4 regions of the Rhizobium sp. Root1204 genome follow, and region 4 is predicted to be linked to each of the others. Evidence: predicted binding sites of a transcription regulator. Region 4 holds the regulator's gene; each other region holds the start of a gene.
What was found. The regulator LexA, encoded in region 4, represses DNA repair genes until DNA is damaged. The targets are predictions, from matches to a motif close to TGTTCNNNNTGTGTTCNG.
Positions count from the first base shown of each region.

Region 1 (4,619 bases), on a different contig from region 4:
CGAGCACCTTGCCGACATCGCGAAGCGCACCCTTGGCGCGGTAGCGGGTGACGGTCGCGCAAAGGGCAGCCTTCTGCCGGCCGTAGGTCTTGTAGATCCACTGGATCACCTCTTCGCGTCTGGCATGTTCGAAATCGACGTCGATGTCGGGCGGCTCGTTGCGCTCGGCTGAGATAAAGCGCTCGAACAGCAGATCGTTTGCGGCCGGATCGATCGCCGTGATCCCCAGCACATAACAGACGGCGGAATTGGCAGCACTGCCTCGACCCTGGCAGAGAATATCCTGAGATCGCGCAAAGCGGACGATGCTGTAGACGGTCAGGAAATACGGCGCGTAGTCGAGTTTGCGGATCAGATCGAGTTCATGATTGAGGATCTTCACCACATCATCAGGCACCCCTTCGGGATACCGATCGCGAACGCCCTCCCAGGAAAATTTCTCCAGCGACTGCTGTGCCGTCAATCCGGGAATGATCGCTTCCTCGGGATATTGGTATGTGAGCTCGTTCATGTCGAAGCGGCAGCGATCGACAATCTCGCGAGTGCGGGCGAGTGCCTCAGGATAGCGGCTGAACAGACGGTGCATTTCCTCAGGGGGCTTCAAAAAACGATCGGCGTGCCGTTCGCGCAAGAACCCGGCCCGGTCGATGGTCGTGCGATGGCGAACGCAGGTGACGACATCCTGCAGCTGTCGCCTGCCCGGCTCGTGAAACAGCACGTCATTGGTGACGACCGGCCGGACTTTGTGCCGGATGGCCAGGGTGTTGAGCTCGTGCAGACGCAGTTGATCGTTCGGCCGCCGGCGCAGCGTCAGTGCCATATAGGCGCGGTCGCCAAATATCTCTTTCATCTTGCGCAACTGGACGGCGCATGCGTCATCGGCCTCGTCGGGGATCAGGATGGCGAGCAGTCCCTCTGCATAAAGGGCCACATCCATCAGATCGAGAACACACTTGCCTTTGCCGCCCCGCTCCTTGCCGAGCGACAGAAGCCGACAGAGCCTCGAATAGGCGGCCCGGTCCGTCGGATAAACCAGGATCGACATGCCGTCTGTCAGATCCAGCCTGCAGCCGACGACCAGCCGGACGCCGGTTTCCTTGGCCGCCTCCCAGGCGCGCACAATCCCGGCAAGGCTGTTGCGATCAACGACGCCAAGCGCTTCGATGCCGAGTGCCTGAGCCGTGGCAAACAGCTCATCGCAGCCTGACGCACCACGCAGGAAGGAAAAATGACTGGTGACCTGGAGCTCGGCGTAGCGCATCAGCCATAGATCCCGTGCAAGAACCATTTGGCCGTTCCGGTCACGGGATCCACACCGTCGCCAGAGCGGTAGACCCAGAAGCGATTGCCGTCCTCGTCCTCAACGGAATAGTAGTCCCTGACAGCCTCCATCTCGGATGAACGAACCCACCACTCGCCGAAGACCCGTTCCGGCCCATCACCGCGCTTGATGCGCCGACGTTTGCCACGCCAGGTCATCGACGCCGGTGGATGGTCGGGCGTGAGCGCAATCACCTCAATCCGTTCCGGGTGCGCCAACATGCGGCTTGGCCGGGGCCAGCGGGTTGGCCAGGCTTGACCCAGTTTTTCGGAAACCGGGGAGACGCGCCCGACATTGCGTTCGGGAACGTCGCTTTCGACCGGGGCCAGCCGGTACATGCGCTGGCCGCGATTTCCCAAACTGTCGAGCAGAGGCGTGACGTCGACGATGGTTTCTTCGATAAGCGAGGAGATGGACTGCTTTTCCTCGAATGGCTCGATCATCGTCGCGGCAAGGGACAGCTTTTCGATACCGAAACCGGGATCGATGTTTTCGATGCTGGAACAGAGAAGCTTTGTCAGACGCTGGACATCGCGCACCGGCTTAGCCGTGCCGGCACGCAGGGACTGCAATGTGTTGTCGACGCGGTAGATGATCAGATCGGCGCGACGAACGCCCTGCCCGTGCGTCTCCAACGCGGCGCAGAGGTCGATCACGAGCTTTCCGATATATTTGGCGATGGTCTCAGAGGCTCCGATAGGCTCGGAAAAGGAACGCGTCACTTCGATCAGCTCTGCGGTGCGAATGGGGTCGATCGGTTCGGCAAGGTGTCCAAGCATCTGATCGAGCCGGCGGCCGACCTCCGGCCCAAAACGCAGAGCCAAAGGCGCCCGCGGCGTTACTGAGACCTCGCCGACGGTCCGGAACCCGAGCACGGTCAGGCCGCTGACAATATCGGGCGACAGGCGAAGGCTGGAAATCGGCAGGTTGACGACGGCCTTGGCCGTCTCGCCAACCGGGACAATGATCACCTCGCGACGCGTGGCGCGCGCAATGGCGTGGGCACTGCCCCAGGTATCGGCAATGGCGCCGCGGGCCTGAAGGCCATGGCCTCTCAGAGCGTTGACAAGACCAATGAGCATCGGCAACTCACCACCGCGCAGGTGATCGGCGCCCTCGGTATCCATGACGATGCCATCGGGACTGTCCATCGCTACCACCGGCGTATATTGGCGCAGCATCCACAGCGCCAGGCGCTCGATCGCCAAGGCGTCGCCGTCCGGATCGGCATCGACCAGATGCAAGCCGGATATCATCGCCTGGGCTTTGGCAGCGGGCATGCCGATGCGGACGCCGGCCTTGAAGGCCGCAGCGTCGACCGCCGCGACGGTGCGTTTCGATCCACTGCGCGCGACGACCACGACCGGTGTTTCAGGCAAGATTCCGGGCTCGGCGCGCCTGATCCTGTCCGTCGCGAGCGTGGGGAGAAAGACTGATACGACCCGTGGCATCGCAGGCACCTATTTCAAATTCCGCGGCTTCTCCCGCTCTTGCTCTGATCAATTCCGCCAGCCACCGTGCCCGCCCGATGCCCGGCACAGGCAGCGGCTCGGAGGGCAGGACGCTGATGCGCCACCGTGTCGTGGCGGCTGTCGGCTGTCCGAAATCAGCTGCCTCCGTCGGGCGACGCCATCGTCGAAGCGCAATGCCAATCGTTCCTGAAGCCTCGGCCGCCAGCTGCAGGCGCCGCGAGGCGGTCATCGGCAGGCGTACGAGTTCGGCAACGACAGCCCCAAGCCCGCCAAAACGCAGGCCTTCTTCGAAATTCGTGAGCACGTCCTCTTCCCGGTCGGCCTCGACATAGATCACCCGATCATGATGAAGGCCTGCTTGTGCCAATGCCGGCGCGAACAGATCCGGCCGTGTCAGGCACCAGAGCACGTCGCCTTTCGTGCGCGCAACGATCCCGGCGACAAAAAGGGCGGCGGCCGCGCCATGAACCGCATCGGCCCCACCACCAGCCACTTCGTGCAGGGCACCGCAGGCCAGCCCACCACCGGGAAGCTTTGCGTCGATCTCGGCTATCCCGAACGGCAGCACCTCGCCCTTGCGCACAACTCCGCCTTCAAGCCGCCGGATGCGGTCCTGAAGCTCGGAAATGACGGGGTTCGCGGCAGTGATTGGCATCGGTTTCCAAATTCAAGAGTGCATTTGCATAGCCAGAAAAAGGCTGATATGTTCTGTTTTTGTTCTTTAAACGGCGATGAGTCAACGGGCAAGAATCGGGTGGACTGCAGGCGGCGTCACGAGACGTCTGTTGCTCAATCGATTCATCAAGCAGATTCAATTCGATGCTGAATGTGACGAAAAATATCGTGGATGAGAAAATTGAGATATGCCCGGCCTGCTGACGCTTAGGGATTTCAAGGGACCGGTGATTACCGTCGAATGCAAGCCGTGCGGGCAACAGGGCGAGCTTGATCGCAAGGCGTTGGTGAAACAGTTTGGCGCCAGCATGCGTTTTGTGGACCTGCGCCGTCGCATGGCGATGGGTTGCGAGAAGATGCATTGTTCTGACGGGCAGGATAGATGCGGGACGGGATTTCCCTGTTTGCTGGAGGCAGCCGTAGTTCTTGAGCTGCAAAAGCCCACGTGATCGGTGAAGCTCAAAGCTTGATTGCGATCCGAAAGGGTCAGAAACTTCGTCTTGACCCGCATTGGATAGGAGGACGGCAATGTGTAATCTCTACAACGTGACCACCACGCGCGACGCGGTTCTGCAATTTACAAAGGCGTTCCGGGATCGAGCCGGCTGGAATGAAGCCTCCTTCGATGTTTATCCAGGCTATCAGGCGCCGATTGTCCGCGTTGCCGAGGACGGACAGCGCGAGATTGCCCGGGCGACCTGGGGAATGCCGTCGCCGCCAGCCTATGTGAAAAACTACGATCCCGGCGTCACCAATATTCGCAATGTGAGTTCGCCGCACTGGCGGCGCTGGCTCGGCCCGACCAGCCGCTGTGTCGTGCCGTTCACCTCCTTTGCCGAACCGGATCCAGCCAGCAAAATCGAAGGCGGGCGTGTGCCGAACGCCTGGTTCGCTGGCAATGAAGATCGGCCGCTGATGTTCTTCGCAGGCTTCTGGACGCCCTGGAAAGGTGTGCGGAAGGTCCGCGATGGTGAGCAGGAATACGAACTGTTCGGCTTTCTGACCACGTCACCCAACGAGATCGTCTCGCCGATTCATCAAAAGGCCATGCCCTCCATCCTGACCACGCCTGAAGAAGTCGAGACCTGGTTGACAGCACCGTGGGATGAAGCCGGACGAGGAAGGTCTGTTGCTTTGATCACGAGCGCTCA
Region 1 is NZ_LMCZ01000003.1:52,520-57,138, forward strand. It holds gene ASC96_RS04755 (error-prone DNA polymerase) at 1-1,261, opposite strand, end outside; gene ASC96_RS04760 (DNA polymerase Y family protein) at 1,261-2,772, opposite strand; gene ASC96_RS04765 (ImuA family protein) at 2,693-3,448, opposite strand; gene ASC96_RS33500 (hypothetical protein) at 3,657-3,917, shown strand; partial or broken gene ASC96_RS33690 (SOS response-associated peptidase) at 3,997-4,619, shown strand, end outside.
Region 1: the regulator LexA is predicted to act here: its motif matches at 3,498-3,515, upstream of ASC96_RS04765 (ImuA family protein).

Region 2 (4,619 bases), on a different contig from region 4:
CCCGCGGCGGCAGGCTCGATTGTTTCGTGCCGGGGTTGAACGACCTGCGCAAGGAAACCGGCGTGCCTGCCCTGCTCGGCCGCACCTACCTGATTGCCTGGCTGATGCAGATCCTGCTCGCCGCCCGCAGCTGCGGCCTTGATATCATCGATGCCGTCTTCAACGATTTCCGGGATGAGAGCGGGTTTGCGGCCGAGTGCACCCAGGGCCGCGACATGGGCTTTGATGGCAAGATGCTGATCCACCCGGCCCAGATCGGCCCGGCCAACAGCGCCTTCGGTGTGGCCGGTACCGCCCTTGCCGAGGCCAGATCCATCATTGATGCCTTCGCGCTCCCGGAAAATAGGGATAAAGCCGTCATCAATCTCAACGGCCTGATGGTCGAGCGCCTTCATCTGGATCAAGCCCTGCGGCTCGCCGCAAAGGCTGATGCCATCACCACAAAAGGAAAAAACTCTTGAAACTCTACCGCCTGCTGACTGCCGTCGATGACGCCACCTTCTGCCACAAGGTTACCGCCGCCCTCAACAAGGGTTGGGACCTCTATGGTTCGCCGACCTATGCCTGGAACAAGGAAGCCAAGGTGATGATGTGCGGCCAGGCCGTCATCAAGAATGTCGAGGGCAAGGAATATACCCCCGACACCAAGCTCTCCGAACACTGAGCCTTCAAGGCCGGCTGGGATGGTTCAAGCCATCTCAGCCGCCGACATGCTCGACGCTTTCCTCGATCCGCTCCATGTCGTCGTCTGACAGGCCGAAATGATGGCCGATCTCGTGGATCAGCACATGGGTGACGATATCGCCCAGCGTCTCTTCGTTCTCGGCCCAATAGTCGAGGATCGGCCGGCGGTAGAGAATGATCCGGTTCGGCATCTCGCCGGTTTCCATGGTGAAGCGCTCGCCGATGCCGCGCCCCTCGAACAATCCAAGCAGATCGAACGGCGTTTCCAGCGCCATGTCCTCGAAAACGTCCTCGTCTGGAAAATCATTGATCTCGATGGTCAGATCGGTTGCCAGCGCCCGGAATTCCTCCGGCAGGTGGCTGTAAGCCTCCAGCGCCAGGGATTCGAATGTGCTGATTGTCGGCGCGTGGCGGTCTCGCCAATCGTCGCTCTGGTCTATGCGGGCCATGGGCACTCCTTGCTTGCCCCCTGATATAGCTATTTCCCCAGCGTTTTTCGAGGGTTGAATTTGAATGCCCTCTGTCAAGGAATAAATTCTTAGAGAATCCCGTTGACTCTTCTTTGAAGCTCTGGAATCTATAAGAACATAACAGGAACAATCTGAATTGGAGTGACGTCATGGTGCAGACGCCCATGACGCGCGAGCGTCTTTTTGCGCTCCGCGAAGAGATATCAAGGCTGGAGGGTAGCTCCATCGTCGCCGCGAGGCAGGAGGCTTTGGACGGTGAAAGCGGCTATGCAAAACAAAGGGAAATCCACCGTGTTCCGCTGGGGATAGCGGCGCTTGATCATGCCATGGAAGGCGGGTTGGCCCTAAATGGCATGACTGAAATCCGCTCGCAACTGATGCGCGATGCAACGGCGGCAACTGGTTTTGCATTGGCGCTTGCCGCCCTGCTGCAGCGTATGCCGGATGAGGATCGCTCGCCGGTTCTGTGGATCAGCGATGCCGTTACATCGATGGAAACAGGCATTCCCTATGCGCTCGGGCTTGCGGATTTCGGAGTGAAGCCGGAGCGTTTCCTGCACGCTGCTCCGCGCCGGCTGGAGGAGGCGCTCTGGCTTGCGGAAACCGCCGTCGAAAGCGGTGCCTTTTCAGTCAGCATATTGGAGGTCAAAGGCAATCCGGCCCATTTCGGCCTGACCGAAAGCCGGCGGCTGAGTCTGCGGGCAAAGATGGCAGGGCGCCCGCTCCTCCTCCTGCGTCAGTCCGGAGAGGAAGAGGCAAGCAGCGCACCTTTCCGCTTTCTGGTTGAACCCGCGCCCGCAACAAGCCGCTTTTTGCCGGATCGGTCGATGCTTGGCGGCAGCATCGGCAACCCGGTTTTCCGTCTCACCCTGGAGAAAAGCCGAAATCCGGCCCCTGTCTCCCTGCTTCTGGAGTGGAATCCCCATGACCGTCAGTTTCTCCCCGCCCGCGAGCCAGACCATGCTCGGTCTGCGCGCAAGCTCCCAGCGCATTCTGGCCCTCGCCTTCCCGCACCTGTCAACCGACCGGATCGCCCGCAAGAAGTGGGGTCTGTCCTGGCGCTTGAGCGGGCGTCCTGACGCCCCGCCCATCGTCTGCTCCGGGCGGCTCAACAATGCCATGCGGCTGACGGCGCTTGACGAGGTGGCGGAAGCGATTGGCCTCAAGAAAAGCCAAGGCGTGGCGGAGGCGCGCGCCATGTGTCCCAGGCTTGAGGTCATGGAAGAAGATCTGGCCGCCGATCGCCGCCTGCTCGATGGCATTGCCGACTGGTGCGACCGCTACACGCCGTTGGTGGCGCTTGATGGCCGGGATGGGCTGTTTCTTGATATTACCGGCAGTTCCCATCTCTTCGGCGGCGAGCAGGCGCTGCTCAAGGACATTCTCTTGCGCCTCTTCCAGATGGGTATCGATGCGCGCGGCGCCATCTCTTCGGCGCCGGGTCTTTCCTGGGCGGCCTCCCGCTTCGGGAGCGGTGGCGTCATCGCCGAGGAGGACATGGAGCTCGTGCTGGCACCCTTGCCGGTCGCGTCTCTCCGGCTGGAGGAGCAGACGGTCGCCTCACTCCAGAAGCTTGGATTGAAGCAGGTCGGTGATCTCATCATGGCGCCACGAGCGCCCCTTGCGCGGCGTTTCGGAGCGAAACTGCTGCTGCGGCTTGATCAGGCGCTCGGCCGTGATGAAGAGCCGGTGTCTCCACGCCGTCCCGTCGCCAGTCTTTCTGCCGAGCGGCGCCTGATCGAACCTGTCCAGGCGGAGGAGGATATCCTCTATTTGACCGGGCAGATCGCCCTGTCGCTGAAAACAAGCCTGGAAGAGCGCGGCGCGGGCGGGCGGGCTTTCGAACTCATGCTGTTTAGGGTCGATGGCCGGGTCTTTCGCATCGCCGCCGGTGTCTCGCAGCCATTGCGGGATCCGAAGCGGATCGCCGGACTGTTTTCCGAACGTCTTCAAGCCGTTCATGATGATCTGGATGCCGGCTATGGGTTTGAAATCCTGCGGCTGAACGTCATGCGGTATGAAGCCTTTGATACACCGCAGGAGGATTTTGACGGTGCCCGGCAAAAGGATGTCTCTCTCGCAGGGTTTGTCGATCGCGTGTCAGCCCGCCTCGGCGCGGATTGCCTGCAGAGTTTTCAATTGTGCGAAAGCCATGTGCCGGAACGGGCGGTGGCCGCGAACCCGGCCATCCATGCGTTCACACCGGGCAAGAAACCGGCCGCAGGCGTTTTTCCCTGGTCCCGTAGCGAACGCCCACTCAGGCTTTTCCGCCGGCCGGAGCTGGTAGAGGTCTCCCTGGCCGAAGTGCCGGAGGGACCACCGCAAAGCTTTCATTGGCGCCGCGTGACGCACCGCGTCTCCCGCAGCCAAGGGCCGGAACGGCTTGCCATGGAGTGGTGGGTCGATGGCGCGGATGCGCAGTCGCGGGATTATTTCCGCATTGAGGACGATACCGGTCATCGCTTCTGGCTCTACCGCGAGGGGCTTTACGGCCAGTTGCCGTCACCGCGCTGGTTCATGCACGGAATTTTCGCATGAGTGCGGAACCCCAATTTTTCGAGATCGGTGCCCGCTCGAATTTCTCCTTCCTCGAAGGGGCATCGAAACCTGAGGAGATGGTGATGCAAGCCGCGCTCTTGCACCTCTCGGGCATCGGGATTGCCGACCGTAATTCCGTTGCAGGTGTGGTTCGCGCCCATGCGCAGATCAAGGCACTCAAGGAGGAGCACGCAAAGACAATTCAGGAAAATCTGACCCTTTGTAAAAAGGGAGAGGAACAGAAGCGGCCTCTCGAAGCCGTGCCTTTTCAGCCGGGCGCCCGGCTGGTCTTTTCCGACGGCACGCCGGACGTTCTCGCCTACCCCCAAACCAGGAGGGGATGGGGGCACCTCTGCCGCTTGCTCAGCGCCGGGAATCTCAGAGCTCAAAAGGGATCGTGCATTCTCAACGAGGATGATCTCATGGAATGGGGGGACGAGATGATGCTTGCCCTCATTCCCTCCCCTTCTCTCGTGGGCGATGCGGGAGCACAAGAAAAGCTGGAAGGCTGTCTTGCTCGCCTGAGAGAACGCTTTCGCGAGGCCTTCTTTATGGTTTTGTCGCCCGCCTATGACGGACGGGATGCAGAGGTTTTTGCGACGCTCTCCCTGCTTGCCGCCCGCAACCGCGTGCCACTGATTGCCAGTAACCAGCCGCTCTATCACCACATATCCCGCCGCCCTCTGTCAGACATCGTTACCGCCATTCGCGAGCACGTGCCGGTTACGCAGGCCGGTTTCCGGCTCGCCCCCAATGCCGAACGGTACCTCAAGGATTCACGTGAAATGGCGCGGCTGTTCCGCGCCTATCCGCAGGCCATCGCCAACACGCAAAAACTCTTCAAAAGCCTGTCCTTTTCGCTGGATGAACTGAAACACAATTATCCGGATGAAGGCGATGAAGGAGAACCACCATCCGACATGCTTG
Region 2 is NZ_LMCZ01000006.1:132,921-137,539, forward strand. It holds gene ASC96_RS08195 (CoA ester lyase) at 1-461, shown strand, start outside; gene ASC96_RS08200 (DUF1737 domain-containing protein) at 458-664, shown strand; gene ASC96_RS08205 (metallopeptidase family protein) at 699-1,133, opposite strand; gene ASC96_RS32525 (hypothetical protein) at 1,304-2,233, shown strand; gene ASC96_RS08215 (DNA polymerase Y family protein) at 2,115-3,692, shown strand; gene ASC96_RS08220 (error-prone DNA polymerase) at 3,689-4,619, shown strand, end outside.
Region 2: the regulator LexA is predicted to act here: its motif matches at 1,266-1,283, upstream of ASC96_RS08205 (metallopeptidase family protein).

Region 3 (4,619 bases), on a different contig from region 4:
GGACTGGGCCTGGCGCTTGGTGACATCGTCTATCTGACGGGCGTTATCCTCGGGCTTGCTTTCGTCGCGCAGACATTCACCACGACCTTCATGGTGATCAAGGTTTTAGGCGCGCTCTATCTGATGTACATCGCCTACAAGCTCTGGACTGCCGGGCTGTTGCCGCAGGAGATCGAGGCAAAGAAGAGCGCCAGCATGGGCCTGTCGTTCCTCTCGGGTTTGCTGGTGACGCTGGGCAACCCGAAGACGATGCTTTTCTATGTCGCCCTGGTGCCGACCCTGATCGACCTGCATGTGATCGGCGTCAAGGAATATGTCATCCTTGTCTGTGCATCCTTCACCGTCTTGATGGCCGTGGTCATCCCATACATCCTGCTGGCCTCGCGTGCCCGGCTGCTCCTCAAAAAGCCCCGCGCCCTGACATCGCTGAACCGGATTGCCGCCGGTATCATCGGCACAACCGCGGCCTATATCGCCACGCGCGCCGCCTGAAAAATTCGTTCCGTAACAGGCGGTTACGCAACGGTTTTTTCCAACGGGAATAAGCCCGCGGAAAATCGTACTCTGGCATGCCGGAGGCTTTGCCCCTATTCTCTGCGCCAACTGATGAGAAAAGGGAGAGCACCATGTCAGAACAGCGCAAACCCGGCCGCGGCCGCGTCTATTCCTCGATCACCGAGACCATTGGCGATACGCCGATCGTTCGCCTCGACAAGCTGGCCAAGGAAAACGGCGTCAAGGCCAACCTTCTCGCCAAGCTCGAATTCTTCAATCCGATCGCCTCCGTCAAGGACCGTATCGGCGTCGCGATGATCGAAACGCTGGAAGCGCAGGGCAAGATCACCCCCGGCAAGACGACGCTGATCGAACCGACCTCCGGCAATACCGGCATCGCGCTCGCCTTTGCTGCCGCTGCAAAGGGCTACAAGCTCATCCTCACCATGCCGGAGACCATGTCGATCGAGCGCCGCAAGATGCTGGCTCTGCTCGGTGCGGAACTGGTGCTGACGGAAGGCCCGAAGGGTATGAAGGGCGCCATTGCCAAGGCCGAGGAACTGGCCGCGACGCTGCCGGACGCGATCATTCCGCAGCAGTTCGAAAACCCAGCCAACCCGGAAATCCACCGCAAGACGACGGCCGAGGAAATCTGGAACGACACCGATGGTGGCGTCGATATTCTCGTGTCCGGCATCGGCACGGGAGGCACGATCACCGGTGCTGGCCAGGTGCTGAAGGCGAAGAAGCCGTCGGTCAAGGTCATTGCCGTTGAACCCGTCGAATCTCCGGTTCTCTCCGGCGGCGCCCCCGGTCCGCACAAGATCCAGGGTATCGGCGCCGGTTTTGCGCCTGCCATCCTCGACACGAAAATCTATGACGAGATCGTCACCGTTTCGAGCCCGGAAGCCATCGAGACCGCCCGTCACGTGGCGCGCCTGGAAGGCGTGCCGGTGGGTATTTCATCCGGTGCCGCGCTGAAGGCGGCGATCACGATCGGCCAGCGCCCGGAAAACGAAGGCAAGACCATCGTCGTGATCATCCCGTCCTTTGCAGAGCGCTATCTGTCGACGGCGCTGTTCGAAGGTCTGGGCGGTTAGGGATTTTATGCGCGGTGGCGCCGCAATCTGGCGGCGCCACCGCAATCCCGTATCTCAGCTTGCTGCCTTTTCGATTGATCACGCAGGGACCCGGTTGCTCCCGGTGCCGAAGGAACTTGCCGAAAAGCACTGAGGGCGACCGAACAGCCCCGTCTTCACTATGCTCTTTTCAAAGAACTGGCAGCACCCTCCTGAGGCGCTTCCTTCGCGATGATAACCTGCCTCGCGTTGCCGGGGAAAATGTTACGCCGCTGCCGTCAACCGCTCGCCGGCGATCCGGTAGGAAATCGCTTCGGCGAGATGAATGCGCCCGACCGTCGCCTTCTCATCGAGATCGGCAAGCGTGCGGGCCACCTTCAGCACCCGGTGATAACCGCGTGCCGAAAACTTCATTTTCTCCGCCGCATCCCGCAGCAATTGCAGTCCGCCAGCGTCGGGCTCGGTCATCTTTTCAATCATCGCTGTTGAGCAGCGGGCATTGGAAAGGATGTGCGGCATGCCAAGTGCGATGAAGCGGTCCATCTGGATTTCGCGGGCGCGCGCCACCCGCCGGGCGACGACGGCGCTCGGTTCGGCCGGTGCCGGACGGATCAGGTCGGCGGCGGTGACCGAGGGGACGTCGATGCGGATATCGATCCGGTCCATCAGCGGACCTGAGATGCGGCCCTGATAATCGGAGACGCAGCGCGGGCCACGGGCGCAGCTATGGCCGGGCTCTCCCGCCATGCCGCAGCGGCAGGGGTTCATCGCGGCAACCAGCTGGATGGCGGCCGGATAGGTGACGCGGTGATTGGCGCGGGCAATGATGCATTCGGCGGTTTCGAGCGGCTGGCGCAGCGCATCGAGCACCTGCGGCGTGAATTCCGGAAATTCATCGAGAAACAATACGCCGTTATGGGCCAGCGACGCTTCGCCCGGCTTGGCGCGCAGGCCGCCGCCGATCATCGCCGCCATGGTGGCGGAGTGGTGTGGCGTGCGGAAGGGGCGCCGGTCCGACAGCTTACCGCCGGCCAGTTGCCCGGCGATCGAGTGGATCATCGACACTTCGAGCAGTTCCGGCGGTGAGAGAGGCGGCAGGATCGAGGGCAGGCGGGCGGCCAGCATCGACTTGCCGGAACCGGGCGGACCGACCATCAAGAGGTTATGGTTTCCGGCCGCTGCCACTTCCAGCGCCCGCTTGGCGCTTTCCTGGCCCTTGATATCAGCGAGATCCGGCATGTTGGCGGGGCTGGCACGCACGGCCGGTTCGGGACGCGACAGCACCTGCGTGCCACGGAAATGATTGGCGAGCGCAATCAGGCTGCGCGGCGCCAGAATGTCGATCTCGGATCCCGCCCAGGCGGCCTCAGCGCCGCTGTCGGACGGGCAGATCAGGCCTTTGCCAAGGCCGTTGGCGCCGATGGCGGCGGGCAGGGCTCCGGAGACAGCGGCGATGGTGCCATCGAGATTGAGTTCGCCGATCACCACATATCCATCCAGCGCATCGCCGGGAATGGCGCCGAGTGCCGCCATCAGGCCAAGCGCGATCGGCAGGTCGAAATGCGAGCCTTCCTTGGGAAGATCAGCAGGCGCAAGATTGACGGTGACCTTCTTGGCGGGTAGCGACAGGCCGGAGGCGTGGAGTGCTGCCTGCACCCGCTCGCGGCTTTCGGCGACCGCCTTATCGGGAAGGCCGACGATCTGCATGCCGACCTTGCCCGGCGCGACCATCACCTGAACATCGACAGGCAGGCCTTCTATGCCTTGAAATGCAACCGTACTGACACGCGCGACCATGATTGCCCCTCTTGCCGCGAGGCAGGTCAGCAACCCGCCACCACAACCTTTTCCGGTTGTGGTGTGAAATCTTGCACGAATAACGGAATAAAACAAGAACAATTATCGAACAGATTCGACTGTTCCAATCGGCCTGGTTGTGGCTCGGTTGTACCTCAGGAACGGAGCGGAACAACCGTGAACATCCGGGGGATGAAATCGGGCGCCGGGACGGATAGCCGCCCCGGCCGCTCAATCATTCATCAGGCGCGCTTGCGTTCGATCGCGTCCCAGAGCAGCGCGGCGATATCGGCGCCGCCGAATTTCTTCACTTCGCGAAGACCGGTAGGAGAGGTGACATTGATCTCGGTCATCACGTCACCAATCACATCGATGCCGACGAGCAGGAAGCCGCGTTCACGCAGCGCCGGTCCGATGCGGGCGCAGATTTCCTTTTCCCGCGCCGTCAGGTCCGTCGGCATCGGCGTGCCGCCCGCATGCATGTTGGAGCGGGCATCGTGTTCGGCAGGCACCCGGTTGATCGCGCCGACCGGCTCGCCATCGACGAGCAGGATGCGCTTGTCGCCCTTGCGCACGGCCGGCAGGTATTCCTGGGCGATGAAGGGTTCGCGGAACATTTGTCCGAACATTTCCAGGAGCGACGACATGTTGCGGTCATCGCGGGTCGAATGGAAGACGCCGGCGCCGCCATTGCCATAGAGCGGCTTCAGGATGATATCGCCCATCTCTGCGCGGAAACTGGCAATCTCGGCGGGATCGCGGGTGATCAGCGTCTTCGGCATCAGGTCGGGAAATTCGGTGACGAAGATTTTTTCCGGCGAGTTGCGCACCCAGGCCGGATCGTTGACCACAAGCGTCTTCGGATGGACGCGCTCGAGCAGGTGCGTCGAGGTGATATAGGCCATGTCGAAGGGCGGATCCTGGCGAAGCAGCACCACGTCCATGGTGGAGAGGTCTATGCGCTCGGCATCTCCCAGCGTGTAGTGGTCGCCCTTGACGTCGCGCAGGCTCATCGGTTGAACAGTGGCGATCACCTTGCCGTCGCGCAGCGACAGCTGGTTCGGCGTGTAATGGAACAGCTTATAGCCGCGCGCCTGCGCCTCAAGGCTCATGGCAAAGGTACTGTCACCGGCGATAGTGATGCCAGAGACATGATCCATCTGGACCGCGACATTTACGATTTTCGCCATGGGACATTTCCTGTTGATCGGGGGCGTCATTGAATGAGGCTTGTCTATATCAAATCGT
Region 3 is NZ_LMCZ01000001.1:495,116-499,734, reverse strand. It holds gene ASC96_RS02435 (LysE family translocator) at 1-492, shown strand, start outside; gene cysK (cysteine synthase A) at 627-1,595, shown strand; gene ASC96_RS02425 (YifB family Mg chelatase-like AAA ATPase) at 1,839-3,371, opposite strand; gene gshB (glutathione synthase) at 3,614-4,561, opposite strand.
Region 3: the regulator LexA is predicted to act here: its motif matches at 3,466-3,483, upstream of ASC96_RS02425 (YifB family Mg chelatase-like AAA ATPase).

Region 4 (4,619 bases):
GCTTTTCCTCAACCTTGGTCGCAGCGTCGTTGTCTGTGCTTTCGCCAAACACTTCCGCACCGGCCCAGGCGAGCATTGCAAGGACCACGCCGCAGATGAGTACCATCAGCACCGGCCGGCCCAAAAAGCCTTGACGGGCCTGCACGCCGCTCAATTCCACGGTTTTCTGCATATCGGCATCGGAAGCGCGCTCATCGGTGTATTTCGCCATCAAAGCCTCCTCGGACGGCATCCGGAGCAGGCCGTCCATCGCATTGTTTCGAGATAAACCGAAACGGTACCGGCGGCGCAAAGGTTCCAACAGATAGCTTCCCGCGATGAATGGCAGGCGGAATGCTGAGTGGAAAGGAGCCGCTATGCAGCACGATTTTCTGTTGCGTTGAAAACACTCACGAATTTTAGGGACTTGCGGAACACATATGGAACAGATAGTGTTCGTTCTTGATTTGTTTCTAGATTCTGGAGTGATCGTTCATGCTGACCCGCAAGCAACAGGAACTGCTTCTGTTCATTCACGAAAGAATGAAGGAATCGGGCGTACCGCCATCGTTCGACGAGATGAAGGATGCACTGGATCTTGCGTCGAAATCCGGCATTCATCGGCTGATTACAGCGCTTGAGGAGCGAGGCTTCATCCGGCGTCTGCCCAACCGGGCGAGGGCGCTGGAAGTGATCAAGTTACCAGAAGCCTATACCACGAGCCTTCAGCCAAAGCGCGGCTTTTCACCGAGCGTCATCCAGGGCAGTCTTGGTACACAACCGGCACCTGCCGCACCCGTCAAGGCCGCCGCAAACAACGATACCGTCTCCATACCTGTCATGGGCAGGATCGCCGCCGGCGTACCGATCTCCGCGATTCAGAACAATACGCATGATATTTCCGTGCCGCTCGAGATGGTTGGGACCGGTGAGCACTACGCACTTGAAGTGCGCGGTGATTCGATGATCGAGGCGGGCATTCTCGACGGCGACACGGTCATCATCCGCAATACGAACAGTGCCAGCCCCGGTGAAATCATCGTCGCCCTGGTTGATGACGAGGAAGCGACATTGAAGCGGTTTCGCCGCAAAGGCGCCTCGATCGCGCTGGAAGCCGCCAACCCTGCATATGAGACGCGGATTTTTGGACCGGACCGGGTCAAGATACAGGGAAAACTCGTCGGGCTGATCCGCCGTTATCATTGATCTGATATCACTTCAGCTATGGCAGCTTAAAGGAGTGGGGAAGATTGCGTGATTTGTAGACATGGCTGCAAACCTGTCACCGTCCGGCGCGACGATAGTTTTGCCCCCTGAAAGATAATGCCTTAGCGACCTCATGAACCGACCGGAGCACTCTAAATCATGAGTAGCGGCGGAAATAAGGGACATGATTTTTCCTTCAATACGCCCGATTAACGGGCTGTAAGCCTATGAATTTTCAATGCGGCTTGCGCATCGGCAAATGTTGCCGTTCCCCTATCGCACCCTATTTTTGGAACCTATTTAGTAGGATTTCGTTGACCTATCGGCTCTATTCGTGGACGGAACCCAGGAGGCCAATGTGAGAACCGTTTTTACAAAAGTTTTGGTCGTGGCATTGATGGCCACAGTCATTTCGACTGTTCAGGCACCAGCATCGTTGGCCCAATCCTTGGACATATACATCGGACGCGACAGTCCCGCAGTTGAATACAGAGACCGGCGATACAATAATGAGTATCGTCCGCGCAGCAATTGCAGTGAACGGCAGGCAATCCGCCGTGCCTATCAGTACGGAATGCGTGATCCCGGCATCCGCTCGATAAACCGGCGCCTTGTTGTCGTTGACGGCATTGGACGCCGTGGCGAATACACTGTCTTGAAACTTGCAAACCGCCAGGGTTGCCCGCGCGTCAATTGAGACGTGGACAGATAATGCGGATCGCTCCAGCCAAGAGCTGAACGATTGGCATCGTTAGGGAAAAGGGCCGGCTGCTGCAACGGCCCGCGTTGGCAAGGCGTTAGAAACAGTGCCGTTTCGCTAAGGGCTTTGGCGCTTCATCAATCGAACAGCCGACGGCAGCACTTGCGCACCAATTCACGAATCCGTCGCCCGTCACCTTCGTGAGAATGCGCCCGGCAACAGGGCAGGGACGTGGCGCTTTGACCGGGACGCCGCAATCTCGTTTTCGGCTCCTCGCACACCGGCTTGTTCATCCCCAAAGCTGTGGAAGAAGGGTTCGGAAACGGCATCTCAGAAATGACCAAGAACGTTTTTCAGAAATACCCTCTTGCGATTTGTCTAGGATCATTCTAAACCGCCGCCACAGTTCGACTATTTGAACTGGTGAGGCCTCGTGGCGGAGTGGTGACGCAGAGGACTGCAAATCCTTGCACCCCGGTTCAATTCCGGGCGAGGCCTCCAAACCTTTCTTGCTCCACCAGTAAGACCTTGAAATCAATCGAAAATATAGCGGGTGTGGCAGTCGGTTCCTATTTCACCCCTCCGTCCCGTCCTTGCTTTCGAGCAATTTCGTGCCCATCCCATCACAGTTGATCTTCGATACGGCCTGTCTGGCCAGCCGCGCATGGTCTGCGTTGCGCGTGTAGATCTTGGATGTCTTCCCGTCCTTCCAGCCGAACATCGCTTCCAGCATATAGTCGGTGGCTTCGTTGTGCGCCTGATCAGTTGCCAGCCCCTTGCCTGGCTGAACCATGCGGACACTCTGTTTCCAAGTCCCTTCACTGTGAAAGCTTTGTCGAACTCAGTCCGCACATTGGTGAGCCCGGTGACAGGGTGCAACTCCATCACGGCTTCAAGGATCGGGTGAATGGCAATCTCGATATCCACCGGCGTCCGGTTGCGGTTCTTGAATAGCCGCAGCTTGAGAATATCGCCACACCGATGCTGCGGGCCGATAACAGCCAAGTCCGATACGCGAAAGCCGGTCTGCATTAACAGCGACAGCGCCAGTACGGCTTTCGACTTCTGGCCGTGGTGATCGATGAACTTGCCGATCTCGTCGGGCGCGATGGTGTGGTGCCCGTCGCTATAGGCGCGGAATGGTTCAACGAGCCGAGCGATGTTCGGCACCACGGGCTTGCCATCCTTCTTCGTGTCGAAGACACGGCGCATCGTCAGCCACAAAGGGCACCTCTTTCTTGCGATCCCGCAGGACCTCTAAATTTTCCACATCCATTTTTGACACCGGCATGTCGGCAAATAGCCTGCCGTCTTTTTCGCTCAACGGTTCCAGCCACATCGCCTCCATGATATTCCGCCGGCGATCCTGCGTGGACTTGTCGAGCGTGGTGAAAGCGTTGCTGCACATGTATTCCACGCAGAGCCGGAAGCTGTTTGGCTTCACGATGAAGGACAGAGCTTTCGGAATATCGACACGCGCCATCACGGGCTGGGCGGTCTTGCAGGCCTTCCAGTATTCAATGGAAAATTGCTCGCTCTGAATATCATCCGGAAGTCGGCATATCCGCTTTCCATCGATGCGCAGGTAATAGCGCATCGTGCCGTGACGGCTCTTGTTCTTCTCCACATAGCAGATCGATATTGGCCACGTCCGTCATGCAGACGCCCGCCAGTCTTCACCGTCGTCAGCGTCTTCCCCTCGCTTCGCTTCACCGGACGGACGCGTGCATCGTGAAACGGTTCCCACTGATGGTAGGTTACGCCTTCGTGCGCGATCCCCACAGCTTCTATACGCTTTCCGACTGCGACGGAGTTTCGGCTATCCTTGGTGTGGCCGGTTGCCCGCTGCGCATCCTAGCTACAGACATCGAGAACATCCGCGCCGCCGAGGCGGCCGAACTGGAATCAATGGAACGGCGACCGGCCCGCCGGATCGAAAAGGAAAACCAGGCTGGCCCTAAACTCACCCGGAAAGAAGCTCGCGACGTTTTCCCGAAAAACCACCGCGTCGTCGTCAATGGCGGCTTCCTAAAGGGTATGGGCGGATATGTTGTGGACGCCACCGGCCGCAACACCATAAAAGCGATGATTGAGACGCTGAACGGCTTGGTACCCGTATAGCTTGATATTTCTGAATTTTCCGAAGCAGTGTAATATTTCAAGCCATAAGGTGATTTTATGGCTGATCTGTTGCGGTATCACCGGGCCTCTGATCGGTTTTTCACCGCCAATCGCTCAAAAAGAACGCTGCCAATTTTTCAGTTTGTCGGAGTAGAGCAGCCCGGTAGCTTGCCAGCCTCATAAGCTGGATGTCGCAGGTTCAAATCCTGTGTCCGCAACCATATCCGAGGGGAAGCTGACGAGCCCCGCACTAAAGCAAGCTGCTGGATACGCACCCAGCACCGTCAGCCAAGCTGGGGGGGTAGCCCGGCAGATAGCTTGGAGTTTGCAATCCAGTTAGGATTTCTGGTGTAAGCGATACGGCAACATCCCAATTGGAGTTTGCCATGTCTGAGCCCGCCACATCATCGCCCATGATGATTCGCCTGGCGAATGTGATTTGCTGGGGCTTTACTGCTCTCGCCATCCTTTCAGCCGCTATCGGGGCGCTTGGCCTTGTGCTGGGCAACGGCTCAGGGGACTTGGAAAAGGTTGTTGTGTTCTTCGTTATCGCCGCTGCGCTTTATGGAATAGGCCGCGGCGTCAGATATGTGATTGCGGCTAGGTAGGTCAT
Region 4 is NZ_LMCZ01000034.1:393,787-398,405, reverse strand. It holds gene ASC96_RS23205 (hypothetical protein) at 1-211, opposite strand, end outside; gene lexA (transcriptional repressor LexA) at 475-1,185, shown strand; tRNA gene ASC96_RS23195 (tRNA-Cys) at 2,313-2,386, shown strand; gene ASC96_RS23190 (hypothetical protein) at 2,460-2,678, opposite strand; gene ASC96_RS23185 (hypothetical protein) at 3,030-3,512, opposite strand; gene ASC96_RS23180 (hypothetical protein) at 3,653-4,006, shown strand; tRNA gene ASC96_RS23175 (tRNA-Met) at 4,150-4,227, shown strand; gene ASC96_RS23170 (hypothetical protein) at 4,393-4,614, shown strand.